3 regions of the Mesorhizobium sp. CA12 genome follow, and region 1 is predicted to be linked to each of the others. Evidence: predicted binding sites of a transcription regulator. Region 1 holds the regulator's gene; each other region holds the start of a gene.
What was found. Region 1 encodes PhoB, which activates phosphate uptake and scavenging genes when phosphate is short. Its sites were predicted from a motif close to TGTCATNNANCTGTCAT; they were not measured.
Positions count from the first base shown of each region.

Region 2: a site for PhoB is predicted at 6,742-6,758, ahead of phnF (phosphonate metabolism transcriptional regulator PhnF). Genes of this name have one in related genera too.
Region 3: a site for PhoB is predicted at 3,998-4,014, ahead of LB520_RS09560 (RNA degradosome polyphosphate kinase). Genes of this name have one in related genera too.

Region 1 is NZ_JAIUHT010000003.1:172,573-182,840, reverse strand. Features, by position in the region: gene LB520_RS29110 (response regulator) at 1-2,225, shown strand, start outside; gene pstS (phosphate ABC transporter substrate-binding protein PstS) at 2,720-3,778, shown strand; gene pstC (phosphate ABC transporter permease subunit PstC) at 3,843-4,829, shown strand; gene pstA (phosphate ABC transporter permease PstA) at 4,833-5,684, shown strand; gene pstB (phosphate ABC transporter ATP-binding protein PstB) at 5,681-6,484, shown strand; gene phoU (phosphate signaling complex protein PhoU) at 6,505-7,212, shown strand; gene phoB (phosphate regulon transcriptional regulator PhoB) at 7,229-7,918, shown strand; gene LB520_RS07310 (ROK family protein) at 8,251-9,492, opposite strand; gene xylF (D-xylose ABC transporter substrate-binding protein) at 9,761-10,268, shown strand, end outside.
Region 2 is NZ_JAIUHT010000014.1:75,494-85,761, forward strand. Features, by position in the region: gene phnC (phosphonate ABC transporter ATP-binding protein) at 1-202, opposite strand, end outside; gene LB520_RS21945 (DUF1868 domain-containing protein) at 319-1,029, opposite strand; gene LB520_RS21950 (DapH/DapD/GlmU-related protein) at 1,166-1,780, opposite strand; gene phnL (phosphonate C-P lyase system protein PhnL) at 1,777-2,484, opposite strand; gene phnK (phosphonate C-P lyase system protein PhnK) at 2,487-3,263, opposite strand; partial or broken gene LB520_RS21965 (alpha-D-ribose 1-methylphosphonate 5-phosphate C-P-lyase PhnJ) at 3,395-4,228, opposite strand; gene LB520_RS21970 (hypothetical protein) at 4,288-4,470, shown strand; gene LB520_RS21975 (carbon-phosphorus lyase complex subunit PhnI) at 4,473-5,588, opposite strand; gene phnH (phosphonate C-P lyase system protein PhnH) at 5,590-6,201, opposite strand; gene phnG (phosphonate C-P lyase system protein PhnG) at 6,201-6,662, opposite strand; gene phnF (phosphonate metabolism transcriptional regulator PhnF) at 6,799-7,545, shown strand; gene LB520_RS21995 (zinc-binding alcohol dehydrogenase family protein) at 7,847-8,863, opposite strand; gene LB520_RS22000 (ABC transporter permease) at 8,932-9,897, opposite strand; gene LB520_RS22005 (sugar ABC transporter ATP-binding protein) at 9,894-10,268, opposite strand, start outside.
Region 3 is NZ_JAIUHT010000004.1:131,501-141,768, reverse strand. Features, by position in the region: gene LB520_RS09570 (DoxX family protein) at 1-108, shown strand, start outside; gene ppx (exopolyphosphatase) at 113-1,648, opposite strand; gene LB520_RS09560 (RNA degradosome polyphosphate kinase) at 1,645-3,840, opposite strand; gene LB520_RS09555 (zinc-finger domain-containing protein) at 4,092-4,337, shown strand; gene LB520_RS09550 (FAD-dependent monooxygenase) at 4,353-5,585, shown strand; gene LB520_RS09545 (TIGR02117 family protein) at 5,811-6,482, opposite strand; gene LB520_RS09540 (amino acid ABC transporter ATP-binding protein) at 6,654-7,403, opposite strand; gene LB520_RS09535 (amino acid ABC transporter permease) at 7,472-8,629, opposite strand; gene LB520_RS09530 (amino acid ABC transporter permease) at 8,634-9,821, opposite strand; gene LB520_RS09525 (amino acid ABC transporter substrate-binding protein) at 9,884-10,268, opposite strand, start outside.

The sequences.
Region 1 (10,268 bases):
GCGCGGGACGCGAGATCGAGGAAGCCGTCACCCACCGCGACGGCACGGTGCGCCAGCTGATGACGCGCAAGAGCCGGCTGGTGGCGATCGACGGGTCGGTGCATCTGGTCGGCTCCAGCACCGACATCACCGACGTCAAGGCGCGTGAGCAGGCGCTGCGGCAGAGCATGAGCGAGAACGAGGTGTTCCGCAGCCTCATCGACAATGTGCCGGTGTCGATCTACGCCAAGCGCTCGGACCTCAGGCAATTCTATGTCAACAAGGGCTGGTGCGATCTCACCGGCTTCAGCAGGGAAGAAGCGATCGGCAAGACCGATGTCGAGATTTTCGGCGCGGACGGCGAAGCCTTCGTCGCCGGCGACCTTGCCGTGCTTCGCACCGGCGAGACGCAGGAGATCGAAGAGACGGTGACGATGCCGGACGGCAGCGTCAGGCACCAGTTCGCGCGCAAGGGCGCGATGATTGCCTCGGACGGCTCGCTCTATCTCATCGGTTCCACCACCGACATCACCGAGCTCAAGCAGCGCGAGGCCGAGCTGAGCGAAGCACGCCGGCGCGCTGTGCTCGCCGACCGGGCCAAATCGGAATTCCTCGCCAATATGAGCCACGAGATCCGCACGCCGATGAACGGGGTCCTTGGAATGGCGGAACTGCTGGCAAAGTCGGACCTCGATCCGAAGCAGAAGACATTCACCGACATCATCGTCAAATCCGGCAATGCGCTGCTCACCATCATCAATGACATCCTCGACTTCTCCAAGATCGACGCCGGTCAGCTGGTGCTCGACCCGGCGCCCTTCAATCTCGCCGAGGCGATCGAGGATGTGGCGACGCTGGTATCGACGCGCGCCAAGGAGAAGGACCTCGAGCTCATCGTTCGCATCCAGCCGGGCCTCGACGGCCAGTTCGTCGGCGATGTCGGCCGTGTCAGGCAGATCGTCACCAACCTGGTCGGCAACGCGGTGAAATTCACCGACAAGGGTCATGTCCTGGTCGACGTGACGGGTGAGCGGGTTCCGGCGGGAACGAGGCTCACCATTTCCGTGACCGATACCGGCATCGGCATTCCGGAAGACAAGCTGAAGCAGGTTTTCGAAAAGTTCAGCCAGGTCGACACCTCCTCGACCAGGCGGCATGAGGGCACCGGGCTTGGCCTTGCCATCACCTCGCGGCTGGTCGAGATGATGGCCGGCGAGATCGGCGTCGACAGCGCCGAAGGCAAGGGTTCGACCTTCTGGTTCACGATCACGCTGCCCAAGGCCGAGCAGGGCGGGCAGCGCATCATGCCGGTCGACGTCACCGGCGCGCGCGTGCTCATCGTCGACGACAATGCCGTCAACCGCTCGATCCTCAGCGAGCAGATGGCGTCGTGGACGTTCGATTCCTGCGCGGCCGAAAGCGGCGCCGAGGGGTTGAAGGTGCTGATTGCCGCCGCCGCCTACGGCGTGCCGGTCGACTGCGTCGTGCTTGATTATCAGATGCCGGGCATGACCGGCGCCGAGATGGCGCGCATCGTGCGCAATACGGCGGGCCTGGCGCATACGCCCATCATCATGCTGACCTCGGTCGACCAGTCGCTTGCCGGCACGGCCTATCGCGACCTCGGCATCGATGCGCAGCTGATCAAGCCGGCGCGCTCCTCCATTCTCCTGGAAACGCTGGTCTCGACCATCCAGCGCCACCGCCACAGCAGCGCGGCGGCGCAACCCGCCATTGGCACCGCCAGTCCCCCGCGAGCCGCTCCGGCGCAGACGGCGGCATCGGAGCGCGCCATGCTGCAACCGCCCCCGGCGCGAGCGCGTCCGCGCCCCGCCGATGCCGAGCGCGAGCTCGACATCCTCGTCGCCGAGGACAATGAGGTGAACCAGATGGTGTTCACCCAGATTCTTGGCGAGACCGGTTACCGCTTCGAGATCGTCGGCAACGGCCGCAAGGCGCTCGACGCCTTCGGCAGGCTCAATCCGCGCATGATCCTGATGGATGTATCGATGCCGGAAATGAACGGGCTGGAGGCGACGGGCGCGATCCGCCGGCTCGAGGAGGACATGGGCACGCATGTGCCGATCGTCGGCGTCACCGCGCATGCACTGAAGGGCGACCGCGAACGCTGCCTGGAAGCCGGCATGGACGATTACCTGCCGAAGCCGATCAGTCCGCGGGCGCTGCTCGAAAAGCTCGAGCGCTGGCTGGGTTCGGACGTCGAGACCCGGCGCAACGCCGGTTAAAACGAATTTGGCGGGCAGGACGGCGGCAAGGGGCTGACGCATGCGTATGGTGCGATCGCACCATACCAAAGCAAGCGCCAAGCTCGGACAATCATGACATTGATTCCGCTCTTCGGTTACGGGCGGGAGCAGCGACCGCCGACAAGAAACAGCGTCGACTCTACCCCAACGGACCCTGTTTTCGGCGATGGCCAGGCCATGATCCGCTCTGGCTTACAGGCAACGCACTCTCGTCCGGATTTTATTTCCCGGCGGCCGTCATCCGGCCGCCGGGATAAATTTTGTTTCAAAAGTCAGACAAGTTGCTGATTTCCGCGGCAAACTCCGTCCGGCCCTTCGAGGCTGCTGCGGAACCCCTTCCGAGCATTCTCGTCCAGACGTTACCGGGCTGACACGAAACTGTCATGCGACTGTAATAATCGAGGGCTATTGCGCTGACCGGGCGCCGATACAACGGGTGCCGAAAGACCATCTTCCGAACAGGAGCAGGCCACATGAGACATTTCATCCGCTCGGCGGCCGTTGCAATTGCAATGGCTGCGGCATCAACCCTTAGCATGGCCGCCGCGATGGCAGCCGACATTTCCGGCGCTGGCGCCACCTTCCCCTATCCGATCTACGCGAAGTGGGCCGACGCCTACAAGAAGGAGACCGGCATCGGTCTCAACTACCAGTCGATCGGCTCCGGCGGCGGCATCAAGCAGATCAAGGCCAAGACCGTCACCTTCGGCGCTTCCGACGCGCCGCTGAAGGGCGAGGATCTCACCTCCACCGGCCTCGCGCAGTTCCCGATGGTGATGGGCGGCATCGTGCCGGTCGTCAACCTCGAAGGCATCAAGCCGGGCGAGCTGGTGCTCGACGGTCCGACGCTCGCCGACATCTTCGCCGGCAAGATCACCAACTGGAACGACGCGGCGATCAAGAAGCTCAACCCCAAGATCAAGCTGCCCGACCAGGCGATTGCCGTCGTCCACCGTTCGGACGGCTCGGGCACCACCTTCAACTTCAGCTACTACCTGGCCGACGTCAGCGCCGACTGGAAATCGAAGGTCGGCGTCAACACCGCGCTTGAATGGCCGGTGGGCATCGGCGCCAAGGGCAATGAAGGCGTCGCCAACAACGTGTCGCAGACTGGCGGCGCGATCGGCTATGTCGAATACGCCTATGCCAAGCAGAACAAGCTCACCTATACCGACATGGTGAACAAGGACGGCAAGAAGGTCGAGCCGACCGCGAAGGCGTTCTCGGCCGCCGCGGCCAATGCCGACTGGAGCTCGCAGCCGGGCTACGGCGTTATCCTGGCCAACCAGGCGGGCGCCGAATCCTGGCCGATGACTTCCGCCACCTGGATCCTCGTCTACCAGAAGCCCGATGATGCGGCAGCCACGGCCGAAGCGCTCAAGTTCTTCGCCTGGTCCTATGCCAAGGGCGACAAGATGGCTGCTGAGCTTGACTACGTTCCGATGCCCGACAAGGTCGTGAAGAGCGTCGAGGAGATGTGGGGCAAGGACATCGTCGACAAGGATGGCAAGCCGGTCTACTCCGGCATGTAATTCCCGCCGAATGAGGAGGGCGCCTCTAGCGCCCTCCTGTCTCTTTCGAAATGCGAGGGGCTAAATGACAGCCGTTTCCGAAGCCGCGACATCGTCCGCCCTGCGGACCAGAGAAGCGACGGTGCGCCGCTTCGCCGTCACCGACATGGTTTTCCGGACGGCGACGCGCCTTTCCGCCATACTCGTGCTCGTTCTGCTCGGGGGGGTCGCGATCTCGCTGGTCGCCGGATCGTGGGAGGCCCTGTCGAAGTTCGGCTTCTCCTTCCTGACCACCGAATCCTGGAACCCGGTCACCGAGAATTTCGGCGCGCTCGCGCCCATCTACGGCACCATCGTCACTTCGGCCATCGCCATTCTCATCGCCGTGCCGATCGGCATCGGTATCGCCATCTTCCTGACCGAGCTTTGTCCGCGCCCGCTCAGGCGTCCGATTGGCATCGCCGTCGAGCTGCTCGCCGGCATTCCCTCGATCATCTACGGCATCTGGGGCCTGTTCGTCTTCGCGCCGTTCCTGCAGACGACTGTGCAGCCCTTCATCATCAGTCTTTTCCACGGCATACCGGGGCTCTCCAGCCTGTTTGCCGGTCCGCCCTACGGCATCGGCTTGCTGACCTCGTCGCTGATCCTCGCCATAATGGTGCTGCCTTTCATCACCTCGATCACCAAGGACGTGTTCGACACGGTGCCGGCGGTGCTGAAGGAATCGGCCTACGGGATCGGCTGCACGACCTGGGAAGTGACCCGGCGCGTGACCATCCCCTATACCCGCATCGGCATCATGGGCGGCGTCATGCTCGGCCTCGGCCGCGCGCTCGGCGAGACGATGGCCGTCACCTTCGTCATCGGCAACGCGCACCGCATCAGCGCCTCGCTGTTTGCGCCGGGCACGACGATCTCGGCGACCATCGCCAACGAATTCACCGAAGCCGACGGCAACCTTTATACATCCTCGCTGGTATCGCTCGGCCTGATCCTGTTCATCATCACCTTCATCATCCTCGCGCTCGCACGCTACATGCTGTTGCGCATCGATAGCCGCACGGGAGCCTGACCGATGTCGACTGCCGCATCGCTTCACCAAAGCCGCAAGCGCAAGAATGCCGTGATGATGACGCTGTGCGTCGTCGCGGCGGGCATCGGGCTGGCCTGGCTGGCGCTGATTCTCGGCGCCCTGCTCTACAAGGGGCTTTCCGGGGTGTCGCTCTCCGTGTTCACGGAAATGACGCCGCCGCCCGGCGATGCCGGCGGCCTGCTCAATGCCATCTACGGCAGCATCGTCATGACGATCATCGGTATCGTCGTCGGCACGCCGATCGGCGTGCTGGCCGGCACCTACATGGCCGAATACGGACGCTTCTCGAAGCTCACGACGGTGGTGCGCTTCATCAACGACATCCTCCTGTCGGCGCCGTCGATCATCATCGGCCTGTTCGTCTACGAGCTGATGGTGCGGCCGATGGGGCACTTCTCGGCGATTGCCGGCGCGGTCGCGCTGTCGATCCTGGTGATCCCCGTCGTGGTGCGCACCACCGAGGACATGCTGAACCTTGTGCCCAACGCGCTGCGCGAAGCAGGCACCGCCATCGGAGCGCCGCGCTGGGTGGTGATCCGCTCGGTTGCCTATCGCGCGGCGCTGTCCGGCATCGTCACCGGCATCCTTTTGGCGATCGCCCGCATCTCCGGCGAGACGGCGCCGCTTCTCTTCACCGCGCTCAACAACCAGTTCTGGTCGAGCAATCTCAATGCGCCGATGGCCAGCCTGCCGGTAACCATCTTCCAGTTCGCTCTCAGCCCCTACGAGGAATGGCAGCAACTGGCCTGGACGGGCGCACTCATAATCACCCTGACGGTTCTCGGGCTGAGCATCATCGCCCGCAGCCTAACCGGACGCAGAGAGGACAGATGAAACCGATGTTGTCCACCGACCTGAACGCAGCCGACACGACCGTCGAGAAGGCCAAGATCGAGGTCAAGAACCTCAATTTCTACTATGGCCAGTCGAAGGCGCTGAAGGACATCAACCTGTCCCTGCCCGAGCGCAGCGTGACCGCCTTCATCGGCCCGTCGGGCTGCGGGAAGTCGACGCTGCTGCGCGTGCTCAACCGCATCTACGAGCTCTATCCGAAGCAGAGCGCCGAGGGCCAGGTGCTGCTCGACGGCAAGAACATCCTCGACCGCTCGCAGGACCTCAACCTGCTCAGGACCAAGATCGGCATGGTGTTTCAGAAGCCGACGCCGTTCCCGATGTCGATCTACGAGAACATCGCTTTCGGCGTCAGGCTCTATGAGAAGATCAGCAAGGCCGAGATGGACAGCCGCGTCGAGCAGGCGCTGAAGCGCGCAGCACTCTGGAACGAGGTCAAGGACAAGCTCAACGCCAGCGGCCTCAGCCTCTCGGGCGGCCAGCAGCAGCGCCTGTGCATCGCCCGTACCGTTGCTGTGAAGCCCGAGGTCATCCTGCTCGACGAGCCGGCCTCGGCGCTCGATCCGCTGTCGACCGCCAAGATCGAGGAACTGATCGACGAGCTGCAGGCCGACTACACGATCGTCATCGTCACCCACAACATGCAGCAGGCGGCGCGCGTGTCGCGGCAGACGGCGTTCATGTATCTGGGCGAGCTGGTGGAGTTCGACCGGACCGAGAAGATCTTCACCTCGCCCCGCGAAAAGCGCACGCAGGACTACATCACCGGCCGCTTCGGCTGAGCTCATACGAGGACATCATCATGGCCGAACATACCGTCGCTTCCTTCGACGAGGATCTGAGGCAGATCAGCCGGCTCATCAACGACATGGGCGATCTCGCCAGCTCGATGGTCGGCGCTTCGACCAAGGCTCTGCTTGAGACCGACAATGCCATGGCGCAGCGCGTCGTTTCCGACGATGCCATCATGGACGCGCGCCAGCGCGAGCTCGACGACCGCGCCATCACGCTGATCGCCAAGCGCCAGCCGATGGCCGACGACCTGCGCAATGTGGTTGGCTCGATCCGCATGGCGGGCGACCTCGAACGCATCGGCGACCTCGCCAAGAACATCGCCAAGCGCGTCGGCTCGGTCGGCGTCAGCGCCGCGCCGCGCGACCTCACGCATTCGATCGATTCCATGGCGCAGCTGGTGCTGATCCAGGTCCAGGCCGTGATCCAGGAATATACGGTGGGCGACGCCACGGCGCTGGCCAAGCTTCGCAACGACGACGAGCGCATCGACGTCAAATACACATCCGTCTTCCGGGAGCTCCTGACCTACATGATGGAAGACCCGCGCAACATCACCGCCTGCACGCATCTTCTGTTCTGCGCCAAGAATCTCGAGCGGATCGGCGACCATGTGACCAACATCGCCGAGAACGCCTATTATGTGCTGACCGGCACGCAATTGCCCGCGAATCGTCCCAAGCAGGACGAGACGACAATGTCGGCGCCGGCGGCCTGACGAAGGGTACCTGCCAATGATCGCGCCACGCATCATGGTGGTGGAGGACGAGGAGCCGCTTGGGGTGCTGCTCCGCTACAATCTCGAATCCGAGGGTTACCAGGTCGAAGTGGTGACCCGCGGCGACGAGGCCGAAATCCGCCTTCAGGAAAACGTTCCCGACCTGCTCGTGCTCGACTGGATGGTGCCGGCGGTTTCCGGCATCGAGCTCTGCCGGCGCCTCAGGATGCGGCCCGAGACCGAGCGGCTGCCGATCATCATGCTGACCGCGCGGGGCGAAGAAAGCGACCGCGTGCGCGGCCTCTCGACCGGCGCCGACGACTATCTGGTCAAGCCGTTCTCGACGCCGGAGTTCATGGCGCGCGTCAAGGCGCTGCTGCGCCGCGCCAAGCCGGAGGTGCTGTCCAGCGTGCTCAAGGTCGGCGACATCGTGCTCGACCGCGAGTCGCACCGCGTCTACCGCAAGAAGAGCGAGATCAGGCTCGGCCCGACCGAGTTCCGGCTGCTGGAATTCATGATGCGTCATCCCGGCCGGGTGTTCTCGCGCAGCCAGCTGCTCGACAATGTCTGGGGCGAGACGATCTATATCGACGAACGCACCGTCGACGTCCATGTCGGCCGTCTGCGCAAAGCGGTCAACAATGGCCGCATGCCGGACGTCATCCGCACCATCCGCGGGGCGGGTTACGCGATCAGGGAAGATTAGGGATAGGGGCTGAGACGCTGACGGGTTCTGTGTCTCCAGCATCGGATCGCGTGCATTGGCGGTTAGCCGAGACGCTTGTGCTTCGTCATCCACGGGCGGAGCAAGGAGCGCAGCGACGCAGCGCAGACCCGAGGATCCATTCCGTGATGTCGATGCGTTGCGACAGTCCAGAATTCTGTGCCGCTGCGCTCGACGCGTGAGATAGCGGCATGGATTCCAGGGTCTCCGCGACGGAGCTTCGCTCCTGCTCCGCCCTGGAATGACGAAGCTGCGGGGCCTTCCCTTCGCTAATTCAAGCGTCTGCTGCTGTCCCGGACCTCTTCAAGGCTGCCTCAGGCCACGTTCTTTCCCGTCCCCACTCTTGCCTGGCCTCCCGGCGCGAAAATCTCCTGGTCGACGAAGGTCAACGCGCGCATGGCGCAGCCTTCGCGGATCAGCGGCAACTCGTTCGGCTCGGTGTCGAAGGAGATCGATTCGGAGTGCTGGCCGCCGGCCGTCTGGGCGATCGCCTCGCGCAGCGCCGGCTCGATCAGGTCGAAGGCGGCCGCGCTGACGCCGACCATGGCTACAGGCGCCGGGTCGATGAGGGCGAACAGGCTGCCGAGACCGAAACCAAGCGCTTCGCCGGCCCGGCGGTAAGCCTCCCGTTCGGGGCCGTCCCTCTCGCGCGCCTTCGCGGCAAGGGCCCGCATGTCGGCGTCGCCGACGTCGACCGGCTCGGCGTCCTCGCTCATTTTCATGGCGCTGCGCCAGATCGCATAGTTGCCGGCATAGGCCTCGACGCAGCCGCGGCGGCCGCAGCGGCAAAGCGCCCCGCCCGGGCGGTGAATCATGTGGCCGAACTCGCCGCCGGAGGAATGCGTGCCGGTGAACAGCGCACCCTTGAGCACGAGACCCATGCCGATGCCGTGCGACAACAGGATGGCGATGAAGTCGTCACGATAGCGCTCCGGGTCGCGCCATTGCAGCGCCACCGCCATCATGTTGCAGTCGTTCTCCATGGTGGCGGAGATGCCGAACTCCTTCTCGAGAATGTCGGCGAAAGGAATGTCGGTCAGCGGCGTTATCGGCGACCAGAGCATGGCGCGTGCATTAGAATCGGTGATGCCCTGAATGCCCATGGCGATGCGGGCGACGCTGCCAATGTCGAGGTCGGGATCCTGCAGCCGGCGCCGCACGATCGCCACGCATTCGCCGATCAGCTCGTCGCGGGGCATGACAAGCGTGTCCAGGCGTTGCTGCTCCTCGGCGACAACCTGGCCGGCATAGTCGATCACGGCGACCGACAGGAAGTTCAGAGACAACACCACGGTCAGCACCGCGGCGGCTTCAGGGTTCAGCGCCAGGCCGATCTGCGGCCGGCCGCGCTTCAACGCCGTCGGCTCGCTGGCCTTGCTTTCGGTGAGAATGCCCTCCTGGATCAGGTCGGCGGAGATCGCCGAAATGGTCGAGTGGCTGAGCCCGGTGGTGGCGGCAATTTCGGTCCGTGATGGCTGACCGGCGCGGCGTACCGCCGAAATCACCATGGCGCGGTTGCGCCGGCGCAAATCGTCATGGCGGATTCCGACCGACATCGTTTCGCACGTCCTCCCCAGTCATCGCGGCCTTGTGATAATGCCATGGCCTGTCGCTGACACGCTAGGGATTGTGGCAGAAGCCAGGGGCCATGTCATTATTTATTGCGGATACCGAAAAAAATGCCTGAGCCCATCAAAACCCATCAGAATCTCGGTTGACAGCGCTGTTGTGCTGGACCACTATTTTTTTGAGGCTCGAAAAAAAGCCTCTGTGCCGGCCTTCGGGCCAGTCTGGGTCGCGCCGCACGGGCGCAGGGAGGATATCATGAAGAAATTTGCAGCCGCCATTCTGGCGGGCGTTGCCATGTCGCTGACGCTGGCGTCCGTCGCCGAGGCGAAGGACAAGGTGATCGGCGTGTCGTGGTCGAATTTCCAGGAAGAGCGCTGGAAGACCGACGAAGCAGCGATGAAGGCCGCCATCGAGGCCGCCGGCGACAAGTATATCTCGGCCGACGCGCAGTCCAATCCGGGCAAGCAGCTAACCGACGTCGAAAGCCTGATCTCGCAGGGCGCCAACGCGCTGATCATCCTGGCGCAGGATGCCTCGGCAATCGGCCCGGCAGTGCAGAAGGCGCTCGATGAAGGAATCCCGGTCGTCGGCTATGACCGCCTGATCGAGAACAAGGACGTGTTCTACCTGACCTTCGACAACAAGGAAGTCGGGCGCATGCAGGCCCGCGAGGTGTTCAAGGCCAAGCCGGAAGGCAACTATGTCTTCATCAAGGGCTCGGGCTCCGATCCGAACGCCGACTTCCTGTTCGCGGGCTCCATGG
Region 2 (10,268 bases), on a different contig from region 1:
CTTCAAAAAAAATCGCTCCTTGGCTCGGATCGATGAGACGATTGATCATGCGCAAAAGCGTCGACTTGCCGGCGCCGGAACGGCCGATGATGCCGACCATCTGGCCGCGCGGGATCGAGATGTTGATATCGCTGACGGCGGTGTTCTTGCCAAATCGTCGGGTTACGCCGCGGATCTCAAGCGTGGCCGATGATGCTGACATACCAAAACTCCAGTCCGTCGCGCTTTTGCAGGTCTGTTAACCTTCGCTAGCGCAGGCCGATGAAGCTGGGGTGTCGGATTGATGTCAGTTTTGTTACGTCCCACAGGCTTGGAGATTCAACCAAGCACCAGCAATTCCTCGAAATGCTTCATGTCCTTGAAGCTGCAGAAGGCCGGAGGCTTGAGCTCGATCACAGGAGCCTCGCGTTCGAGGAACGACAGGCAGTCATCGAACAGATCCTGCCAGGCTGCGGCTCGCTCGTCGGCTAGACGGCGGATCTGATAGGCGAAGGTGATGTGGAAGACATAAGCGTCGTGGTCCGGATGGCGGTAGCCGAACGGCACCGACAAGGCGTCGCGCCACAGGCGCAGGATGCGCTCGTCCTCAGCGGAAGCACCGGCAACCGTAAGGCCGTTCGGCGTGATGCCGACGGTCTTGATACGAAACGGAGGGCAGGCCTCGAAGCCCTCCAGGTGCTGCAGATAGAGGCGGGTCATGTCGTCGATGCTGGTGTCGAGCGGCACGTCGGAGGGCCAGTAGGGGAGCCGGCGCCGATATTCGATGACGCCCTGGAACAGGGTCATGTGCAGGCTGGAGATCGGCGTGAAGGCGAGGCGGTCCGCGTCCGGCATGGCGCGGATGCGCTCGCGCACCTCGATGATCGCGGCTTGCGAAGGCGAGCCGCCGACGAGGTGACTGACGACCGTGTTGCCGGGCTCGGAGAGGAAGTTGCCCGAGGTATCGTAACGGGTGCCGAGATGCACCGGCGCCGTCGGGTTGGTGCCTTCGAAAAATCCGGCGAGCGAGGGTCTGACTGTGGCGAGCATCGCGATCTCCTTGGGGAGATGGCGTCCTGTCCGAGTCATGTGTCAACGGTGTGAATGATGAATGGTGAATGGTGAATGGTGAAGGGTGAGAAGGGCTTCGTTGCATTCACTATTGACCATTCACCATTCACCTCGCCTAGCCGCCATGCTTCTCCAGGAACGCCTCCGCTGACAGCTCGCGGAAATCGTCGAGCGCAGCGCGCAGCCTTGCATGGTCCCAGTCCCACCAGGCTAAAGCCTGGTAGCGCTCGGCGGTGCGGCGGTCGAAGCGCTCGCGGATCGGCTTCGCCGGCACGCCGCCGACGATTGTGTAGGGCGCGACATCCTTCGACACCACGGCGCCCGCGCCGACCGCCGCGCCATCGCCGACGGTGACGCCGGGCAGGATGGTCGAGCCATGGCCGAGCCAGGTGTCGTGGCCGATGGTGACGCGTTTGGCGCGGCGCTCGGCGAAGAACGCGCTTTCATGTTCGGCGTCATCCCAATAATCGGAGGCGCGGTAGGTGAAGTGGTGCAGCGTCGGCCGCCATGTCGGGTGATTGGTGGCATTGATGCGCACGCTTGCCGCGATGTTGGAGAACTTGCCGATGGTCGCGCACCACACGGCGCAGTCCTGCATCATATAGGAATAGTCGCCGAGCTCGCATTCGGCGACGCGGCTGCGCTCGGCGATCTCGGTCCAGCGGCCGAGCGTCGAGTTTTCGACCTGCGCTGTCGGATGGATCAGCGGCGCCTCCGAAAGCTTCTTCATGCGGCGATCTTTCCGGCGGCAAAGGCCGTAACGTCGATGACGCGGTCGGTGACAGCCTCGCGCACGTCGAGGTCGTGGAAAATGCCGAGCAGGGCGACCCCCGCCGCCTTCTTGGCGGCGATGAGCTCGACCACGACATCGCGGTTCTTCGCGTCGAGCGAGGCCGTCGGCTCGTCGAGCAGCAGGATCGGATGCTCGGTGATGAAGCCGCGCGCGATGTTGACGCGCTGCTGCTCGCCGCCGGAGAAGGTCGCGGGCGGCAAGGCCCAGAGCCGTTCCGGCAGGTTGAGCTGCGCCAACAGGGCACGCGCTCTCGCCCGCGCGCTTTCCCTGTCCTCGCCGCGCTCGACCAGCGGCTCGGCGACGACGTCGAGCGCGGAGACACGCGGCACGGTACGCAGGAACTGGCTGACATAGCCGATGGTATGGCGGCGCACGGAAAGCACGGTGCGCGGGCTGGCCGAGGCGAGGTCGATCAGCCCGCCGCCATGCTGGACGATGATCTGACCTTCATCGACGGCGTAGTTGCCGTAAAGCATCTTCAGGATCGAGCTTTTTCCGGCGCCGGACGGGCCGCCGAGCACGGCGCATTCGCCGGCGCGGATCGAGAAGGAGACACCCGCCACCACCGGCAGCGTGACGCCGTCGCGCAGATGCATGGTGAAGCTTTTGGCGACATCGGAGACAACGAGAGGAGTGGCCATCATCACACCTGCAGGATGGAAGAAACGAGAAGCTGGGTATAAGGCGCGCGCGGATCGTCGAGCACGCGGTCGGTGAGGCCGCTTTCGACGACGCGCCCGTCCTTCATCACCATCATGCGTTGCGACAGCAATCGCGCCACGGCGAGGTCGTGGGTGACGACGATCGCCGCCAGGCCGAGGTCGGTGACCAGCCCGCGCAGCAGATCGAGCAGGCGCGCCTGCACCGAGACGTCGAGGCCGCCGGTCGGCTCGTCCATGAACACCAGCCGCGGCCCAGTCACCAGGTTGCGGGCGATCTGCAGGCGCTGGCGCATGCCGCCGGAAAAGGCGCGCGGCTCGTCGTCGATGCGGTCCTCGTCGATCTCGACGCGCGACAGCCAGTCGACGGCGGTGGCGCGGATCCTGCCATAGTGGCGGTCGCCGACCGCCATCAGCCGCTCGCCGACATTGGCGCCGGCCGACACTGTCATGCGCAGCCCGTCCGCCGGGTTCTGGTGGACGAAGCCCCAGTCGGTGCGCATCAGGAAGCGGCGCTCGGCCTCGCTCATGCGGTAGAGCTCGCGCCATTGGCCGTCGCGCATGCGATAGCTGGCCGTGCCGGAGGAGGGCAGCAGGCGGGTCGACAGGCAGTTGAGCAGCGTGGTCTTGCCGGAGCCGGATTCGCCGACCACCGCCAGAACCTCGCCCGGCCAGAGGTCGAAGGTGACGTTCTCGCAGCCGATGCGCGAGCCGTAGAATTTGGACAGCGCCGAGACGCGGAGCAGCGGTTCGTCGGTCATTCGGCCTCCTTACCCTTCCCCTTGTGGGGAGGATCGGCGCGCAGCGCCGGGGTGGGGATTGAAGAAAGAGAAGATTGGCCGTTTTCCCCACCGGCGCCTTCGGCGCGACCTCCCCACGAGGGGGAGGTAGATTCGGCGCGGCGCTTCTCGCAATGGTCGGTATCGGAGCAGACGAACATGTGGCCGCCATGGTCGTCGAGGATGACCTCGTCGAGATAGACATTCCCGGCGCCGCAGAGCGCGCAGGGCTGGTCGAAGGTCTGCACCTCGAAGGGATGGTCCTCGAAGTCGAGGCTGACGACGTCGGTGAAGGGCGGCACCGCATAGATGCGTTTCTCGCGGCCGGCGCCGAACAATTGCAAGGCGGGCGAGCGGTGCATCTTCGGATTGTCGAATTTCGGCGTCGGCGAAGGATCCATCACGTAGCGGCCCTCGACTTTGACCGGATAGGCGTAGGTGGTGGCGATGCGGCCGTGCCTGGCAATGTCCTCATAGAGCTTCACATGCATGAGGCCGTATTCCTCCAGCGCGTGCATCTTGCGCGTCTCGGTCTCGCGCGGCTCGAGGAAGCGCAGCGGCTCTGGGATCGGCACCTGGAAGACCAGCACCTGTCCTGCCGTCAGCGGATGCTCGGGGATGCGGTGCCGGGTCTGGATGATGGTGGCGGTTGCCGTGTCGGTGGTGACAGCGACATTGGCGACTTTCCTGAAGAAAGCGCGGATCGAAACGGCGTTGGTGGTGTCGTCGGCGCCCTGGTCGATGACTTTCAGCACGTCATCCGGGCCGATGATCGAGGCGGTGACCTGGACGCCGCCGGTGCCCCAGCCATAAGGCATCGGCATCTCGCGCGAGGCAAAGGGCACCTGATAGCCGGGAATGGCGATGCCCTTCAGGATGGCGCGCCGGATCATCCGCTTGGTCTGCTCATCGAGATAGGCGAAGTTGTAGGTGGCGATGTCGGTCATGGCGATCACGTCCGCTCTCTGCTATGAAATTGGCGCCCAAGACGCGGAAGGACGCCCGAATGGACTCTACCGGTTGGTTGCATCTTGGCGTGCTGCTGCTGGTGTTCGCCGGCTTCGCGACCTTTGCGCTGCGGAAAATGGTTCTCCCCGCGCCAAGGGAACCTCCGTACGGCGAGTCCTTCGGTGGCGGCGACTATACTGGCGGCTTCGACGGCGGCGGGCATTCCGGTAGCGGACACTGAAGTCATTCCGCCGCCTCGCGCTTCTCCTCGGCGGCCTTGTCCTCGTTTTCCCGCGCTTCGTATTCGGCGCGCATGCGGCGAACCAGGCCGAGCTCGGCCTGGAAGTCGACATAATGCGGCAGCTTCAGATGCTCGACGAAACCGGTGGCCTGGACATTGTCGGAATGCGAGATGACGAATTCCTCGTCCTGCGCGGCGGCGACGACATCCTCGCCAAGCTCCGTGGCGCGCAGCGCCCGGTCGCACAGCGCCATCGCCATCGCCTTGCGCTCGCTCTGGCCGAAGACCAGGCCGTAGCCGCGCGTGAACTGCGGCGGCGCCTTGGCCGAGCCCTTGAACTGGTTGACCATCTGGCATTCGGTGACGCGGATGGAGCCGAGCGGCACGGCGAAGGGCAACTCCGGCACGTCGAGCTCCAGCTCGACCTCGCCAATGCGTATCTCGCCGACAAAGGGATGGTTGCGGGCGTAGCCGCGCTGCGTCGAATAGCCGAGCGCCAGCAGAAAACCTTCGTCGCCGCGCGACAACGCCTGCAGGCGGATGTCGCGCGCCATCGGGAATTGCAGCGGCTCGCGCGTGATGTCGCCGGGCACGTGGTCAAGCGGCATCTCGCCATCGGCCTCGATCAGGCCTTCATGGGCGAGGATCGCCGAAACGCGCGGCATGGCCTCCGGCTCGGCCGGACGCTGCGCCGGCATCTCGACCTCGGCGCCGGCGGCAAGCTCGGGATCGAGCAGGCGGTGCGTATAATCGAAGGTCGGGCCGAGCACCTGGCCGCCCGGCAGGTCCTTGTAGGTGGCCGAGACACGACGCTCGACCTGCATGGCGCCGGTGTCGACCGGATTGGTGTAGCCGAAGCGCGGCAGCGTGGTGCGGTAGGCGCGCACCAGAAAGATCGCCTCGATCATATCGCCGCGCGCCTGGACGACGGCGAGAGCCGCGAGCTCGCGATCATAGAGCGAGCCTTCGCTCATCACCCGGTCGACGCCGAGCGCCAGCTGCTCGACAATCTGGTCGAGGCGCAGCGCCGGCACCGAACGGTCGCCGCGGCGGCGGTCGGCAAGCAGGCGATGCGCATTGGCAATGGCGGCTTCGCCGCCTTTCACCGCGACATACATGTCATGCCTCCATCGATTTGACGCGGGTGGTGCGCGGCAGGCAGGCAAGGTGGCCGGGCGCCGCCAGGATGATGTCGACGCCGCGCGGGAAACGCTGGTTGTTCTGCTTCCACTGCTCGACGAAATGGCGCGGCATGCCGGGAGGCGCGATCATCGACGTCTTTTCGATCCCCGGACCTTCGAGCAGCAGCGATGGGCCCGAGGCAAGATCGTCGACCAAGAGGATCAGCGTCGTCGAGCGGTCGGGATATTCTTGCGTGCCTTGCGCAAAACCATCGAGCGCCGCCATCTCCTTCGGATTGGCGATCAGGGCGAAATGTGCGTCGGCCGGCGTGTTTGCCGAGGGCGCGCCGGTGTGGAAGCCGAGCCAGGCCTTGACCGCGGCTTCCGCCTGCAGCGGCTGGTCGAGCCAGACCGGCGTGTCGTTGTCGCAGAGCGAGAGCGCCACGGCGCCGGCCGTCGCCGACAGCGGCGCCGGCGGGCGGGCGAGCTGCGGCAGCGGCTGGACGGTGCCGGGGCGGGCCATCGCGTCCATGATGGCGCTGAACACCGCCTGGGCGTTGAAGACCGGCTCTGCGAAGCCGCCGTCGATCGATTGCGTGGCGATATCCATCAGTCCTCTCCGCGCACCATGGTGAAGAAATCCACTTTCGTGGCCGCCGTTTCGACGCGCTTTGTCTCGCGCTCCGCAGCAAGCGCCGCGCGCAAGGGCGCGGCGAGCTTTGTCTCGACCGCTTCGCGGTGCGCCGGGTCCTGCCACAGCGCGTCGGCGATCGCCGCTAGCTTGGCTTGTCCCTTGTCGCGGCCAAGCGCATAGGAGTGGCCGACCTGGCCGGAGGGCAGCCGCACCGTGGCGCGGGTGACCGTCGCCTCGCCGACATTGAAGGGAGCGCCGCCGCCGCCGATCCGTCCGCGCACCGTCACCAGTCCGGTTTCGGGGCCGCGCAAAAGCTCGGCCTCGGAGGGCAGGCCCGACTCGTTCCACAGGCGAGCGATGTCATCGGCCGCGGCATGCGCCAGCGTCGCCATCAAGGCTTTCCGCCCGGCCTGCTCGCGCGCTTCCTGTCCTCGCATGGCATCGCTCCTTGCATAAAAAGTTTGTCTATTGATATAGACAACTATACAAATTATACTCACTTGGTATCGGGAGTCCATGACGGGTGGATGACAACGGTGCAAAAGTTAGGGTGAAGACGTTGGGGGCGGGGAAATGACCGGGCTGGCAAGCAGCATCGAGAGGCGCAATGGCGTATCGCTATGGCGGCAGATCGCCGACAGGATCCTGCAGGCGATCGCCAATGGCGATTTCGCCGAGAATACCGCGCTGCCGCCTGAAGTCGCGCTGGCCGAGCGCTATGGCGTCAACCGCCACACGGTGCGCAGCGCCATTGCAGCACTGGTGCAGGAAGGCGTGCTGAGGGCCGAGCAGGGACGCGGCACCTTCGTGTTGTCGCGCAAGCGGCTGTCCTATCCAATCGGCGCGCGGACGCGCTTCTCGACCGGGCTGCAGGGGCAGACGAGCGAGCGGCATATCGCGCTGCTATCGTCGTCGACCGAGCCGGCCGGCCGGCGCATCGCCGAGGCGCTGGGCATCGCCAAAGGCGCTGCCGTCATCCGCCTGGAGACGCGCGGCGAGGCCGACGGTCATGCGGTGTCGCGCGCGACGACCTGGTTCGATGCCAAGCGCTTCGCCGGCATCGAGGCGGCAATGGCGGAGACGGGATCGATCACCGCCTCACTGAAGCGCTTCGGCATCAACGATTATCTGAGGCATTCGACCGTGCTGTCGGCGCGCCATGCCGACGCAGACGATCTTGCAGCACTCGATCTGCAGCCCGGCGCCATCGTGCTGGTCACAATTGCAATCAACGTGACGCTCGACGGTGAGCCAATCCAGTTCGCGGAGTCGCGCTTTCCCGCGGAGCGGGTGGAGCTTAGGTTGTCGGCCGGCGATTAGGTCTACGATGTCTTCGGACGGCAATCCAAGAGGTCGTCATCCACGGGCGGAGCGACGCGAAGCGGAGCGCAGACCCGAGGATCCATTCCGTAACCTCGATCGTAGAGCGCAGCGGAGCAGAATTCTGGATCGCTGCAACGCGTCGGCGTCACGGAATGGATCCTCGGGTCTGCGCTGCGTCGCTACGCTCCTTGCTCCGCCCGTGGATGACGAAGGGATAGGCGCTTCGGTCAATCACCAAGACTGCAATTTGTTAGGGCGGACAACGGTCCAGTTCGTGAAACCTCGACGCGGGCCTTCCTCACCCGACCTCTATGACCGCCTTGATCAGTCCCGACTTCTCGTGCGTCCATCGGGCAAGGTCGCGCGGCGTTCCGGCGAGCGTGGTGCGATGGGTGACGAGCTTGTTCAACGGCACAGCGCCGTTGCGGATCGAATCTGCGACATGGTCGAAATCGGCCTTCAGCGCGTTGCGGCTGCCGACCAGCATCATCTCGCGCTTATGGAATTCAGGGTCGGAGAAGGTGATGTCGTCCTTGACGACGCTGACCAGCACCAGCGTGCCGCCATGCGCGACGTGGGCGAAGGCCGACTGCACGGACTGGGTGTTGCCAGTCGCGTCGAACACGAGGTCGAACCCTTCGCCGGCTGTTGCCTGTTGGACCAGCTCGGCAGCCGGCCTCTTCGAGCTGTCCAGCGGGGCAAAGCCGAGCTGCTTTTCGGCGAATCCGAGACGTTCGGCGCTCATGTCGAGCAGGCTGACATCCAGCCCGGCGATGCGCGCGAAGATCGCCGTGCCGAGGCCGATCGGGCCGGCGCCGATGACCAGCGTGCGCTGGCCGGGCAGCCCGAGCGAGCGGCGTACCGCATGCGCGCCGATGGCCAGGAATTCGACCGCCGCGGCGTCGGCCAGCGACAGGCCGTTCGTCGGGTAGAGGTTCTGCGCCGGCACCAGGATTTCGTCGCACATGGCGCCGTCGCGATGGACGCCCAGCACCTCGATCTTCACGCAGCAGTTCGGCTTGCCGCGCCGGCAGGCAATGCATTTGCCGCATGAAAGATAGGGATTGATGACGACCGGCTCGCCGACGCTGATCTCGACGCCTTCGCCCTTCTCGACGATCGTGCCGGCAACCTCATGGCCCATGATGCGCGGATAGGCCAGAAACGGGTGCTTGCCTTCGAAGATGTGGTAGTCGGTTCCGCAGATGCCGACATGGCTGACCGCAACGCGCGCCCAGCCGGGCGGCGGTGCGCCGGGCCCGGCGCGGTCTTCGAGGACAAGCTCGCCGGGCGAACGGCAGACAACGGCTTTCATATCGCAAATCCAGGCAAAGAGCGCCGGCGCCGCTCGAGCGGGGCCGGCGCGTTAGTTTCACGTAGGAGTCATTTGCCGCGACGACGCAGGCCGTCGAAGTAGACGATGACGATGATCAGCAGGCCGGTGATGACGCGCTGCCAGAAGGTGTTGACGTTGAGCAGGTTGGCGCCGTTGTTGATCGTCGAAAGGATGAAGGAGCCGATCAGCGGTCCATGCACGGAGCCGATGGCGCCGAACAGCGAGGTGCCGCCGATCACCGACGAGGCGATGGCCTGCAGCTCATAGGTGTCGCCCTGCGTCGGGTTGCCGATGCCGATGCGCGACGCCAGCAGCACGCCGACAATGGCCGCCAGAAGACCGGACAGGATATAGGCCATGAAGATGGTGCGCGGCACGTTGACGCCGGACAGGCGCGCGGCCTCGGCGTTGGAGCCGACCGAGAACAGGTAGCGGCCCCAGCGCGTGTGGTGCAGGAAGATGTAGGACGGAATGGCGACCAGGATCACCATCCAGAACAGGTAGGGAATGCCCGCGAGCGAGCCGCGCGAGAAAGCCTGGAACGAGTCGCTGTTGATGGAGATCGAGTTGCCGTTCGTCATCAGGAGGCCGATGCCGCGCAGCGAGGTCATGGTGGCCAAGGTGATGATGAAGGGCGGCAGGCCCATCTTGACGATGCCGAAGCCGTGGAAGAGGCCGATGGCGACGCCCACCAGCAGCGTGATCAGCACCGCGGCCCAGATCGGCCAGCCGGCGTTGATCAAAAGCGCGACAATGACGGTGGTGAAGCCGACCACCGCGCCGACCGACAGATCGATGCCGCCGGTGATGATGACGAAGGTCTGGCCGACGGCGAGGATGGCGATCAGCGAGCCCTGACGCAGAAGGTTGGTGATGTTGAGCGTCGTGGCGAAGGACGGCGTGGCGACGGCCAGCACGATCCACATCAGGAGCAAAAGGCCAAGCAGCGTCAGGCCGAACAGGGCGTTGAAATTGCGCTTGGGTTTTTCGGCGGGGATCGCCTCGGTGCTCATTTTTGTCCTCCCGACTTTTCTTGTTTCTCGGCCAGTGCCTGACCCAAAATATCCTCGTGGCTGGCGGTCCGGAAACCATGGGTCGCGACCAGCTTGCCGCGCCGGAACACGTGCAGCGTATCGGCAAGCTCATAGACTTCCGGCAGATAGGACGAGATCAGGATGATGCCGGCGCCCTTGGACAAGAGCGTCGAGAACAGGCGGTAGATCTCGGCCTTGGTGCCGACATCGACGCCCACCGTCGGCTCGTCGAAGATGAACAGCTTGGCGCCATGCGCCAGCCATTTGCCAATGACGATCTTCTGCTGGTTGCCGCCGGAGAGGCTTGAAGCCAGCGCATGGCGCGTCGGTGTCTTGATCCTGAGATCGGC
Region 3 (10,268 bases), on a different contig from region 1:
ATGAAGGACATCGCCATTGCCGGCGGCTTTCTGGCGCTGGCCATGGCCGGCGCCGGCGCATGGTCGGCGGACGGGCGTGGCTTCGGAATCGGCGCCGACGTCAGCTGATCCGTTATTTCACCGAGACGCTCGGCCCGCCCTCGACCGCGAGCACCAGGCGGCGATTGGTGATACGCGCCAGTTGCGCCAGCCGGCCGGCCGGGCGCTCACCATAGAGGTCGGAAAGCGAGGCCGGCAGCACCAGCGCGAGCGCTCCGTTGCCGCGGTTCTCCCATTTCAGCCTCGGCATCACGCCCGGCATAGCCGCCGTCAGCAGATAGACGACGCGCATCATGGCCGCCAGCGTGCGGGCGCGTTCCAGAAGGCGCGGCGGCGCCAGCGCCTTGATCTCGGGTGCGATGCCGTCGTTGAAGACGCCGTCATGGCGATAGGCGTTGGCCAGAGCCAGATAGGCGCGGCCCGGATGGTCGACGCCGGTGAAGGAGGCATGCGCGATAATGTTGAGCGACTGCCGGCCGCGATATTCCGGATGCGCGCGCCAGCCGATATCGGCAAGCAGGCAGGCGGCATGGCGGTAGCGTGCCTCGTCTTCCGTCTCATCAATGCCGAAGGCCTTGAAGGCCTTGCCGGTCCATTCGACCAGGTCGTGCGCGTGATGCACCGAGCGCGAGCGCAATAGCGCCAGTTCCTCGGCGGCCGAGATCAGCGGGTCGGCCTTCTGCTCGGCGGCGTCGAGCAGCGAGTAGAGGAAACCCTCGCGCACGCCCTGCGCCGAGACGACGATCTTCGACGGCTGCATGGCCGACATGATCTCCTGCAGCACGACGGCACCGTAGGGCAAGAGCGAGCGGCGGTTCTTGGAAACGCCCTCGATGCCCCTCACCTTCTCGACCTCGCTGCGGGCGACCTGCTTGAGGAAAGTCTGCGCGCTGTCGGCCGATATCTCGTAGTGATGCATGACGCCGAGCGGGTAGTTGTTCATCTCCATATGCAGCCGGGCAAGATTTCGCCAGGTGCCGCCGACTGCGTAGAAAACCCTGCCCTGCCCGCCCTTCAGAAGCTTCGCCCGCGCCAGTTCCTGGCGCGCGATCTTCTGGGCCTGCACGAGCGAGTTCCTGGCCATGTCCTGCAGGCGCAGGCCGCCGAGCGGCAACGTGATGCCGTCGCCTATCGCTTCGCCATTGATGTCGATCAGCTCGAGGCTGCCGCCGCCAAGGTCGCCGGCGATGCCATTGGCCGGATGGAAACCGGAAATGACGCCGAGCGCCGAATAATAGGCCTCCTGACGGCCGGTGAGCACGCGGATCTCGGTCTTCAGCACCTCCTCGGCACGGTGGATGAAATCGGGGCCGTTGCCCGCCTCGCGCGCGGCGGCTGTCGCCAGCACATAGATGTGCTCGGCACCCGCCTGGTCCGAGAGCGCGCGGAACCGGCGGAATTCCTCCATCGAGCGCGTCACCGCCTCGGGATCGAGCTTGCCCGTCGAAACGATGCCGCGGCCGAGGCCGGCCAGCATCTTCTCGTTGAACAGAAGCGTGGGCGAGCGCGCCAGCCCCTCATAGACGACAAGGCGAATCGAGTTCGATCCGATGTCGATGATCGACAGCGGCCGCCGGTCCTGAAGCCGGCCCTGGGAAACTGCAGTCACGCGGCGCTGTTCTTCTTGCGGCGCTTGAACTGGGCAATGCGCTTGGGCGCATGCGATTTCAGCGCGTCGCCCCGCCCGGAGAGGCTCGGATTGGTCATGAAATATTCCTGCGCGTTGAACGGCTCCTCGCCCTCCTCCAGCACAGCGCGCCGGGAGGTGCCGTCAGCCAATACGTCGAAACTTTGCTGGTTGTCCATGATGTTGCCCAGCATGATCTGGCCAAGCACCTGTTCATGCACAGTTGGGTTGGTGATCGGCACCAGGGTCTCGACGCGGCGGTCGAGATTGCGCGGCATCATGTCGGCCGACGAGATGTAGACGACCGCCTCGTCGGACGGCAGGCCGTGGCCGTTGCCGAAGCAGAAGATGCGGCTGTGCTCGAGAAAGCGGCCGACGATCGATTTCACCCTGATGTTCTCGGAAAGACCCGGCACCTGCGGCCGCAGACAACAGATGCCGCGCACGACGAGGTCGACCTCGACGCCGGCGCGGCTGGCGTCGTAAAGCGCGTCGATGACGGTCGGATCGACCAGCGCGTTCATCTTCATCCAGATGCGCGCCGGTCGGCCGTCGCGGGCATGAACGATCTCGTCCGAGATGTGTTTCAGGATGCGCTTGCGCAGCGTGAAGGGCGATACGGCAAGGCGCATCTCCTCGGCGGGCTCGGCATAGCCGGTGATGAAATTGAAGAGCTGCGCGACATCGCGCGCGATCGTCGGGTCGGTGGTGAAGAAGGACAGGTCGGTGTAGATACGGGCGGTAACCGGGTGGTAGTTGCCGGTGCCGAGATGCACGTAGTTGCGCAGCCGGCCATCCTCGCGGCGCACGATCAAAGACATCTTGGCGTGGGTCTTCAGCTCCAGGAAGCCGAACACGACCTGGACGCCTGCGCGCTCGAGGTCGCGCGCCCAGCGGATGTTGGCTTCCTCGTCGAAGCGCGCCTTGAGCTCGACAAGTGCCGTGACCGACTTGCCGGCCTCGGCGGCGTCGATCAGCGCGCGCACGATCGGGCTGTCGTTAGAGGTACGGTAGAGCGTCTGCTTGATCGCCACCACTTCCGGGTCGGCGGCGGCCTGGCGCAGGAACTGCACCACCACGTCGAAGGACTCGTAGGGGTGATGGACGACGATGTCCTTCTCGCGGATGGCGGCGAAGCAGTCGCCGCCATGCTCGCGGATGCGCTCGGGAAAGCGCGGATTGTAGGGGGTGAATTTGAGGTCGTCGCGCGGAATGGCGACAATCTCGGAGATCTGGTTGAGCGCCAGCGGGCCGGTGAGCACGCTGATTCGGCTCGATGACACGCCGAGCTCGCCGGCGACGAAGTCCCGCAACGCAGCCGGCATCAGCGTGTCGAATTCGATGCGGATCACCGAGCCGCGACGGCGCCGCTTCAGCGCCGTTTCGAACAGGCGCACCAGGTCTTCCGACTCTTCCTCGACCTCGATGTCGCTGTCGCGGATGATGCGGAACGTGCCGGAGCCTTTGACCTCGTAGCCGGGGAAAAGCTTGCCGATATAGATGCCGACCACTTCCTCCAGCGGAATGAAGCGGACATGGTTCTTGCGGTCGGGCAGGCGGATGAAACGCCTGAGCGCCACCGGCAGGCGCAGCAGCGCGCTCATCTCCTCGCCATTCTTGCGATGGCGCAATTGCAGGGCGATGGAAAAGCCGAGATTGGGGATGAACGGAAACGGATGCGCCGGGTCGATCGACAGCGGCGTCAGCACCGGGAAAACCTGTTCCTGGAAATGCTCCTCCAGCCAAGCCTTCTCATCCTTGCTCAGCGCGTCGCGGGTGATGCTCTCGATGCCTTCCTTGTTGAGCAGCGTCATCAGCGCCGAGAGGCTCTTCTGCTGGTCTTCCTGAAGGCGCTCGACCTCCCGCAGCAATTGTTCCAGCTGCTGTTCGGGCGTTCGGCCGTCCGGGCTCTTCAGCGCGATGCCCTCGCGGACCTGGCCGGCAAGGCCGGCGACGCGGACCATGAAGAACTCGTCGAGATTGGCGGCAGAAATCGACAGGAAGCGGACGCGTTCAAGCAGCGGATGATGCTCGTTCAGCGATTCCTCCAGCACGCGGCGGTTGAATTGCAGCCAGGAGAATTCGCGGTTGACGAAACGATCGGGATTGCCGCCGTCGGGGCTTGCGGCCTCGACGGTGATGAACTCGCTCTGCACAGGCTTCAGTTCGTTCATGGTTTCCTGCTCTTGCCCGCAACCGTTCCCAGGAGGCGCCGCATACTGCCGTTCAACGACGCTCTAGCATGTCTTTATGACGCATGATCGTCACGGAATCGCTCCGGCACCGGCCCCATGCGCTTAACCGGCTCAACTTATCCTCTGCCAGCCTTTTGCGACAGTTTGATTTCATCGATCTTGCAAACTGGCCTGTTATGCTCCAGATGCAAACTGGTCACACCCACTGGCCGAACCAATTGGAGACGACGATGGCAGGCGGCAGCATTCCCCATTTCCAGAACGACGCGGGCCATCCGGTCATCGAGATCGGCGTCAAGGAATTCATGTGCACCGGCGCCAACCCGCCTTTCGACCATCCGCACGTGTTCCTCGACATGGGCGACGACAATGAAAAGGTCTGCCCTTACTGCTCGACGCTCTACCGCTATTCACCGTCGCTGAAGGCGACGGAAACGCAGCCGGCCGGCTGCCTCTATGTCGATCAGGCCGCCTGATCACCCCGATCAACCATGACTGAAATAAGGTCCCGGCAGATCGTCATCGCCGGGGCTGGCATTGCCGGGCTCGTGGCGGCGCTTGCCTTTGCCGAGCGTGGCTTCCCGGTAACACTGTTCGAGCAGGCCAGGCAACTCGAAGCGGCCGGCGCCGGCCTCCAGCTTTCCCCCAACGCGACCCGGATCCTGCGGCGGCTCAGCGTGCTCGATCGCCTGCTGCCCAACGCGATCCGGCCGCGAGCGGTGGTGCTGAAGGACGCAAGGAGCCTGCGAGAGCTGGCGCGCGTGCCGCTTGGGGAAACCGCAGAAAAGCGATGGGGGGCGCCCTATCTCGTGGCGCACCGCGCCGACCTGCAGGCGGCGCTGAAGGCGGCAGTGGCGGAACGGCCCGGTATCGCGCTTGTCACCGGTGCGCGCGTTACCGGCTTTGCCGTCGACCCGCAAAGGGTTACCGCGACGGTCGAGATCGACGGCAAGGCGACGGATGTCGCATGCGGTTTGCTGGTTGCAGCCGACGGCGTCTGGTCGTCGGTTCGCGCCAAGCTTGCCCGGACGGCCGGCTTTGCGGCAAGCCGCTTTTCGGGCGAACTCGCCTGGCGCGCGACGGTCCCGGCGGAAAGCGCCGCCGGCCAGGCTTTTATGCAAATCGGAGCCACCGACAGCGTCACCACTTTCCTGCATCCCGGCTTCCACATGGTCGCCTATCCGGTGAGCAAGGGCAGCGCCTTCAATCTGGCAGCCTTCACCAGGGGCGAGCGCATCGCCGAAGGCTGGTCCGGGCATGCGGATCCCGCCGTACTTTCGGCAGCGATGCGGGGCACGGCGGCAACGCTGGCGAAGCTGGCGGCGCTGGCCGGGCCGTGGACGGCCTTCCCCATCCACACGGTCGCGCAGCGGCGCTGGACCATGTCGGAGGGAGTGGCACTGATCGGCGATGCCGCGCACGCCATGACGCCGTTCGCGGCGCAGGGCGCGGCCATGGCGATCGAGGATGCCTCGATGCTCGCCAATCTCGTTGCCGACTTCCCCGGCGATCCAGCTCAAGGCCTTGCCATATGGGAAAATCTCAGACGCCCGCGCGTCGAGAAGGTGCTGAAACGCGGCGCTCTCAATCGGCTGGCCTGGCACGCGTGGGGACCGGTGGCGATCACACGCAATCTCGTGCTGGCGGCGCGACCGGCGGAAAAGCTCGCGGCGGACCTGGACTGGCTCTATGGGTGGGAGGACCGGGAGGTTGTGCGGCGGTAGCGTCTGCCACCAGCTGGATAGGCCGGCGGGACAGCACCCCCCCTCTGCCCTGCCGGGCATCTCCCCCGCAAGGGAGGAGATTGGCAGCTTGGGCGCTGGCTCCCGCCTTGCGACGTTGATGATTGGCGAAAGCAGCCACGACAGCTGATTTCCCCCTTGTGGGGGAGATGGCCGGCAGGCCAGAGGGGGTGTGACGGAACGGCGTTTGCAAATTCCCATCAACCCTCAATCATACAACCTCAATGACCACCCCAGCGATACCGGCAGCGGGTTCCACCAGCCGGTGCGCAGACCGGCGGTGCGCAGCGCCGCCGCGGTCCACGTATTGCAACCGACCAGCGCGTTGAAATGGCCGTTGGCCTCGTAGAAACGGTCGAAAGTTGAATAGCCCGCATTTTCAATCGCCCTCGGCCCGCCCGCCTCTCCCTGCCGGAAGCTTGCCGCGATATAGTCGAGCAGCGCCGAGAAATGTTCCTCATCGACGTCAAAACCGGCGACATCCGGATGCGGCTCAAGAATAGCCCCCGCAGCATCGACATGCATCACCGAGGCGTCGAGCGTAAGCGCCTTCAGCACCGGCATCGTCTTCAATTGCGACCAGGTCGGCGTCTCCAGATAGAAGGCGCGGCCGCCCCAGCCGAAGACGATGTAGCGCGCCCCCGGAGCCTCGATCGGCAGGCCGGTATCGGCGAGAAAGGCAAAGCGCCGGCGCACGCCGTCATCGAGGGGCACGGCGATGTCGGTGTGGATCGGGTTCTTCAACACCAATATGTGCCGCGTCCCCTGGCCTTCGGCCCGTGCCGCCGGCCAGAACGGACGCGGCACCAGCGTGCCGAGCGCGGCGGCAAGCACCGCCGCTCCCAACAGCATCACCATATATCGCAGGACTCGTCTCATCGGGTGCGTTCGTTCCGTCTCGTCTGCGTCAACCCCAGGATAACCTGGACGATCAGGCTAGACGATTTCGCAGCGTCAACCAAAAATGAGCCGATCCTTGTCCGATCGCCCGAATGCAAAAAAGCCCGGCTGTTTCCAGCCGGGCTTCCGAAAATTTAGCGTTGCGCCCGCTCAGTGCAGGATCTGCGACAGGAAAAGCTTTGTGCGTTCATGGCGCGGATGGTCGAAGAATTCGGCCGGCGTGTTCTGCTCGACGATCTGGCCCTGATCCATGAAGATTACGCGGTTGGCCACCTTGCGGGCAAAGCCCATCTCGTGGGTGACGCAAAGCATGGTCATGCCCTCTTCCGCCAGCCCCACCATCGTCTCCAGCACTTCCTTGATCATTTCCGGGTCGAGCGCCGAGGTCGGCTCGTCGAACAGCATGATGCGCGGATTCATGCACAGCGAGCGCGCGATCGCAACGCGCTGCTGCTGCCCGCCGGAGAGCTGGCCCGGATATTTGTTGGCCTGTTCCGGTATCTTGACGCGCTTAAGGAAATGCATGGCGATTTCCTCGGCCTGCTTCTTCGGCATCTTGCGCACCCAGATCGGCGCCAGCGTGCAGTTCTCCAGGATGGTCAGATGTGGGAACAGGTTGAAATGCTGGAACACCATGCCGACCTCGCGGCGCACCTCGTCGATCTTCTTCAGATCGTTGGTGAGTTCCTTGCCGTCGACGATGATCTTGCCCTTCTGGTGCTCTTCCAGCCGGTTGATGCAGCGGATCATGGTCGACTTGCCGGAGCCGGACGGACCACAGATGACGATGCGCTCGCCACGCATCACCTTGAGGTTGATGTCCTTCAGCACATGGAACTCGCCATACCATTTGTGCATGCCGACGATGTCGATGGCGACATCGGTGGTGGAGATGTGCATCTTGGCGGCGTTGACCTTGATTTCTTCCGCGCTGACGGCGTTTTCGGTGGCCATAACCTGTTCCCTTTTTATCGTTTATAACCGGTGTCGAGCCGGCGTTCGGTGTACATTGAATAGCGCGACATGCCGAAGCAGAACAGCCAGAAAACGAAGGCGGCAAAGATCAGGCCGGATCTCGCGGTCTGTGGGGTTGCCCAGTTGGCATCGGCGAAATTCTGCTTCACCACGCCGAGCAGGTCGAACATCGAGATGATCAGGACCAGGCTGGTGTCCTTGAACATGCCTATGAAGGTGTTGACGATGCCCGGAATGACCAGCTTCAGCGCCTGCGGCAGCACGATCAGGCTCATCTTCTGCCAGTAGCCGAGGCCGAGCGAATCGGCGCCCTCATACTGGCCCTTCGGGATCGCCTGCAAGCCGCCGCGAATCACTTCGGCCATGTAGGCGGCGGCAAACAGCGACACACCGATCAACGCACGCAGATACTTGTCGAAAGTAACGCCCGCGGGCAGGAACAGCGGCAGCATGACGCTGGCGAAGAACAGCACCGTGATCAGCGGAATGCCGCGCACCGTCTCGATGAAGACGATACAAAGCCATTTGATGATCGGCATCTTCGAACGGCGCCCGAGCGCCAGCACGATGCCCAAAGGCAGCGACACCGCAATGCCGACGAAGGAGAGGCTGAGCGTCACGAGAAGCCCGCCCCAGCGCGAGGTCTCGACAACCGGCAGGCCGAACACGCCGCCAAGCAGCAGGAAGAAGGCGACGATCGGCAGCGCTACGAACAACAGCACCGCATTCAATCCCTTGCGCGGCACGCGCGGGATCAGCATCGGCACCAACAGCGCCACGAACAGGATGGCGACCAGGATCGGCCGCCAGCGCTCCTCGATCGGATAGGTGCCGAACATGAACTGGCCGAACTTGGCGTTGACGAAAGCCCAGCAGGCACCGGTCCAGCCGTCGGGCTGGATGCCGCCTTGCGTGACGGTGGTGCAGACGGTGCGATCCGGCCCGGTCCACTGGGCATTGAGAAAGGCCCAGCTGATGACCTGCGGCAGGATCCAAAGCACGATGGCGATGCCGAGGATTGTGAGGACGGTGTCGCCGACCGAACCGATCAGGTTCTTGCGCACCCAGGCATAGGCGCCGCGTTCGGTAGGCGGGGCCGGCTGGGCAAGCGCCATCTCGGTGCGCACCCAGGACATGTCATGTTCCTGCATGGCCCTACCTCTCCACCAGCGCCATTCTGGCATTGACGATATTCATGACAAAGGACGTCACCAGGCTCAGCACCAGATAGGCGATCATCATGATGAAAACGCCCTCCACCGCCTGCCCGGTCTGATTGAGCACCGTGCCGGCGGTGGCGGTAAGGTCCGGATAGCCGATAGCGATCGCCAGCGAGGAGTTCTTGGTCAGGTTGAGATACTGGCTGGTGAGCGGCGGGATGACTATGCGCATCGCCTGCGGGATGACCACCAGCCGCAGGATCGGACCGGAGCGGAGGCCCAGCGCCGCCGCCGCTTCGCTCTGCCCTTTGTTGACGCCCCTGATGCCGGCGCGCACGATCTCAGCGATGAAGGCCGCCGTGTAGAAGGAGAGCGCCAGCAAGAGCGACAGGAATTCCGGCTTGACCCAGAAGCCACCGGTCAGGTTGAAGGTCGACTGCTTCGGAAAATCGAAGGTGAGCGGCATGCCGCCGAGCAGGAAGGCCAGCACCGGCAGGCCGACGATAAGTGCGACCGATGTCCAGAAGACCGGAAATTGCTGGCCCGTCGCCTTCTGCCGCTGTCGCGCCCTGTGGGCGACGAACCAGACCATTGCAATGGCGAGCAGCAGTGCGACGCCGATCAGCCAGGAGCCATCGCCCCAAACGGCGCGCGGAAAATAGAAGCCGCGCTGGTTGAGGAACGAGCCGAAAGGCAGGTGGATGCTCTCGCGCGGCGGCGGCAGCACGGCCAGCACGCCGGAATACCAGAAGAAGATGACCAGCAGCGGTGGGATGTTGCGGAAGATCTCGACATAGACCGTGCAGATCTTGCGGATCAGCCAGTTCTGCGACAGGCGGCCGATGCCGATGGCGAAGCCCACGATGGTCGCAAGCACGATGCCGGCGGCGGCGACAATGATCGTGTTGAGCAAACCGACGACCAGCGCGCGGAAATAGGTCGAATCGGACGTATAGGCGATCGGCGTGTCGGAAATGTCGAAGCCGGCCCTGCTCCTGAGAAAACCGAAGCCCGACGCGATGTGCAGACGCTGGAGGTTTTCGATGACGTTGTGGACGATCCACCAGATCGAACTGAACAGCAGGATCACGACCAGCGTCTGAAAGAACAGGCTGCGAATTCTCGGGTCATTGATGAAGGAGCCGCGACTCGGCTCCTCGCGAAGGATTTCCTGCGAAGCCATGGACCGTCCTCTGGAAAGAGAAACCGGGAGACAGACGACCTGCCTCCCGGATCACGTTTCAATCAGCGGATCGGCGGACCGTATTGCAGGCCGCCTTTGGTCCACAGCGCGTTGATGCCGCGCGCGATCTTGAGCGGGCTGCCCGAGCCGACATTGCGCTCAAACATTTCGCCGTAGTTGCCGACAGCCTTGACGATGTTGACGACAAAGTCGTTGGAGAGGCCGAGATCGGCGCCATACTTGCCGTCCGGTTCAGTGCCGAGAAGGCGCTGGATGTTCGGGTCGGTTGACGTCTTCATCTCATCGACATTGGCCTGCGTGATGCCGGCTTCTTCGGCGTTGAGCAGCGCGAAATACGTCCAGCGCGCGATATGCGCCCACTGGTCATCGCCCTGGCGCACGGCCGGGCCGAGCGGCTCCTTGGAGATGATCTCGGGCAGCACGACA